Regions from separate parts of the Exiguobacterium sp. KKT215 genome, predicted to be linked through region 2. Evidence: predicted binding sites of a transcription regulator. Region 2 holds the regulator's gene; the other holds the start of a gene.
The links. The regulator LexA, encoded in region 2, represses DNA repair genes until DNA is damaged. The targets are predictions, from matches to a motif close to CGAACATATGTTCG.

Region 1 (2,203 bases), 460 kb from region 2:
AGCTGAAGGCAGGCGGAACCCGTGGTCGACGAGCACTTGCTTCCGGGCCTGGTCACCGTTATACATGCCGCGTACTTGCGGGAGCGTCACGTGCGACTCATCGGCGACGAGTAGGAAGTCTTTCGGGAAGTAGTCGATGAGCGTGTAAGGCGTCGCCCCTGCCTCGGTCAAGTTCAAATGACGCGAATAGTTTTCGATGCCTGAACAGTAGCCCATCTCACGCATCATCTCGAGGTCATAGTTCGTCCGCTGTTCGAGACGCTGGGCTTCAAGCAGTTTGCCTTCCTCGCGGAACTTCGCGAGCTGTTGTTCGAGCTCGGCCTCGATGTTGACGATCGCTTTTTGCAGCTTCTCGTCGCGGGTGACGAAGTGGGACGCCGGGAAGATTGAGACGTGCTCGCGGTCGGCGATGATCTCGCCGGTGAGCGGGTCCATCTCGCGGATGCGATCGATTTCGTCTCCGAAGAACTCGACGCGCAAGCATTGTTCGTCGCGTGACGCCGGGAAAATCTCGACGACATCGCCGCGGACACGGAAACGGCCGCGCTGGAAATCGATATCGTTCCGTTCATATTGGATGTCGATCAGTTTGCGAAGCATCTGGTCGCGCCCCATCTCTTTCCCGACACGGAGACTTATGACGAGACTGTTATATTCTTCCGGGTTACCGAGACCGTAAATACAGGAGACGGAAGCGACGATGATGACGTCGTCGCGCTCGAACAAGGCCGATGTCGCCGAGTGGCGGAGTTTATCGATCTCATCGTTGATCGAGGCGTCTTTCTCGATGAACGTGTCGGTCGACGGCACGTACGCCTCCGGCTGGTAATAGTCGTAATAGCTGACGAAATATTCGACGGCGTTGTTCGGGAAGAACTCTTTGAACTCCGAATACAGCTGTCCGGCGAGCGTCTTGTTGTGGGCCAAGACGAGCGTCGGCTTCTTCACTTCTTGGATGACGTTCGATACGGTGAACGTCTTCCCGGTGCCGGTCGCACCGAGCAACGTCTGATACCGGTCGCCGCGATTGATTCCTTCGACGAGCTGACGAATCGCTTCCGGTTGGTCGCCGGCCGGCTTATATTCTGAATGTAAGTCGAACGGAACGCTAATCTTATCCATGTATATTCCTCGCTTTCTTTACCTTGCATATTGGCTTGATTATATCACATACACGAACAAATATTCGCTTCTGACACGCTTCCCAAATCGTTCCGCTTTTCGTTATCATGGAGAGTGAATCTAAACAGAAACGAGTTGGTCGTCATGTGGTCGCTTCTCTTTATCCCGCTCGGTGCCGTCGTCGGCGCCTTGTCCGGCTTCTTCGGCATCGGCGGCGGGGTCATCATCGTCCCAGTGTTGCTCTTTAGTGGATATTCGGCGGCCGAGGCCGTCGCCACGTCGCTCCTATTCGTCGTCGGGACGAGCCTGTCCGGCGCCAAGAAACATACGTCGCTCGGCAACGTGTCCTGGTTGACAGGCATCACGGTCGGCTTGGCCGGTGCCGTCACGGCTCAGCTGTCGAGCCGGCTCGTCCTCTCGATCTCGGGCACGTACGACTGGTTGCTCAATCTATTTTATCTGGCTATCCTATCTTATTTTGCCGTTACGCTATTAAAGAAAACATCGAAACCGCAGAAGCCGAAAAAATCATCGCTACTTGCCGCCCTCGTCATCGGGATGATGGCCGGGCTGTTGTCGGCGCTACTCGGTATCGGTGGCGGTTTCATCATCGTCCCGCTCCTCGTCAGTTGGCTTGGATTCTCGACACATCACGGGGTCGGAACGAGCCTGGCTGCCGTCCTGTTCATCTCGCTCGGCGGACTCGTCGGTTATCTCCCGTCGCTGTCGCTCGACTACGTGACGCCGCTCGCGTTGGTCATCGGCGCTTTCATCGGAGCCCCGTTCGGCGCCACGCTCACGAATCGCTATCACGATAAAGAGATCTCTAACCGACTCGCCTGGTTATATATGGCCGTCATCACCTCGATCGCGCTCGATCTTGGTGCCGCCGTCTATGCGCCGCTCGCGTACGTCAGTTTGGCGGTCCTGCTCGCTTTTCTTGTCGGGATTGGACTCGACTTCAGACGGCGTATTGTCAATCAAAACCACTTTTCATAAGAAAAGTGGCTTTTTTTGCATATACGGTTTTGAAACGCTTACATTTGGGGCATATAATGAAGTGGTAAGCCAAATTTAATAT
Region 2 (2,203 bases):
GAAAAGATTATTCGGCGGCGAACCACGTCGTCTTGTCGTCTTCTTTCTCAGCGCGTTCGGCGAGAAGCTGTGCCTCGAGCGACTCGGCCTCCGTCAAGGCGACTTCTTCTTCGACGCTATGCTCGATCACCGGTTCGGTCGCGACGACATCGACGTCGTGGCGCATCTCCCCGACCATATAAAACGCGAACATTCCAAGTGCCAACATGCCGACTAAAATGATTCCATTGATTGTGTCTCTCATAACGATTACCTCCTGGGAATAAGAATACACGTTCTTGAGAACGTCTGTTCGTTTATCTGTTCTCATCATAAAACAAGAACTTCTGTTCGGTCAAGTAGAAAAAAACGAACGAATGTTTGTGCGCTCATGTGTTCTTGTGTTAAACTAAACCCATAAAGAATAGGATGCGTTCGCAGGTTATTCGACATAATCGAGGTGAAATCCATTGAAAAAAATGTCAGCAAGACAACAACAGATTCTTGATTTTATAAAAGCCGAGGTCCGGGCGAAAGGGTATCCACCTTCCGTTCGTGAAATCGGAGAGGCAGTCGGACTCGCATCGAGCTCGACCGTCCACGGCCACTTGGACCGTCTAGAGAAGCGTGGATTGATTCGACGTGACAAGACGAAGCCACGTGCCATCGAAATTTTAGATGAAGAGATGTCAGTCGTGGAAGACCATGATGCCGTCATGTACGTGCCGGTCATCGGGAAAGTCACGGCCGGTACGCCAATCACGGCAATCGAGAACGTGGAAGAGCACTTCCCGCTCCCGGCCCACGTCGTCGGTTCCGACAACGTCTACATGCTCTCGGTATCGGGAGACTCGATGATTAACGCCGGCATCTTGGACGGGGACCGTGTCCTCGTCCGCCAACAGAACACGGCCGACAATGGAGAGATTGTCGTCGCCATGACGGATGAAGGCGAAGCGACGGTGAAGCGGATTTATAAAGAAGCTTCGAAAGTCCGTCTTCAACCAGAGAACGACGAGCTCGAAGCGATGTATTTCGATAACGTGTCGATTTTAGGGAAGGTCATCGGTGTATACCGCACGATTCACTAATGGCTAGTGGCAAGACACATACCCGTACGAATCTCGTGGCAATCGGTGCTCTTGCGATTGCCACGCCTTTTATTGACATCGATGTTCCGACCATGTTCCTATTCGGCGCCCTAATCGGGACGTTCTGGCTCTCCCCGGACCTTGACTTAAAGTCGGACGCCTATTATCGATGGGGACCACTCCGAGGCTTTTGGCTCCCTTACGTGAAGATTATGCCCCATCGGTCGTTATTCTCGCATTTGCCGCTCTTGAGCGATCTGATCCGGGTCATCTATCTTGGCTTCCCGCTCACGCTCGTGCTCACGTTCACGCCGTATGAGGAAGCTGCCAGATCATGGCTCGACCTAAACGGGGCCGCATGTTTCTTCGGACTCGTCTTCGCGACGACGTTACATACGACGCTCGATTATGCGTCCACGTTCTTCAAACGTGCCTTTTAAGCCAAACATTTATGCCATACACCTAAAAGGGCAACCCGTCTAGTAGAGACTGGGTTGCCCTTTTTGAACTATTTATTATATAGAAGCTCAATAACTTTTATGCAACATGACATGATGTTCTGCCACTTCTCGTCCATTGACCAGCAAAACGACACGATGCTCCCCTGAATAATGCCGACGAGTCGTCAAATCTGCCCAACTGTGCATCCTGTTCGCTACAAGTCGCGCACCCCCGGGGACGAGTTTGTTCGCTAGCAGAAATGCTTTACGACTCGCTTTCCCGTTCGCTTTTATGAAATCGATGGCGTATTCGACCCGAATATAGGCGGCATCTCCTGGACGAATCGACAAATCATACTGAATCTCGCACGCCTCACCTATGCTGAGCACATTCGGATGTATAGTAATCGATGAGTTGACGGTCAAATCCGTTTCTTGCGTATAACCAAACAAAGTTAACGCGTCCGGGTGTGCGGATTTAATTAACGTTCGGCACGCATGTCTGATGACCCAGTCGGTATGAGGATGTTCGCCTTGCCATCGACGCGAGACTTCGAGCACGGCTTCCGGGTGATCTTTCGAGATATCGTTGAGATTGTTGGCGACACTTTTCCTTACATATAATGATGGGTCTTCTTTCAATAACTCTAAAACCGCAAACACGGGAGCCGGATTTTCTCTGAACATCGGTAA

Region 1: the regulator LexA is predicted to act here: its motif matches at 1,176-1,189, upstream of uvrB (excinuclease ABC subunit UvrB).

The regions. Positions count from the first base shown of each region.
Region 1 covers NZ_CM145756.1:841,335-843,537, reverse strand. The annotation lists gene uvrB (excinuclease ABC subunit UvrB) at 1-1,122, opposite strand, end outside; gene ACZ2GZ_RS04465 (sulfite exporter TauE/SafE family protein) at 1,237-2,121, shown strand.
Region 2 covers NZ_CM145756.1:1,301,842-1,304,044, reverse strand. The annotation lists gene ACZ2GZ_RS06800 (hypothetical protein) at 8-244, opposite strand; gene lexA (transcriptional repressor LexA) at 450-1,070, shown strand; gene ACZ2GZ_RS06790 (metal-binding protein) at 1,070-1,510, shown strand; gene ACZ2GZ_RS06785 (DNA alkylation repair protein) at 1,598-2,203, opposite strand, start outside.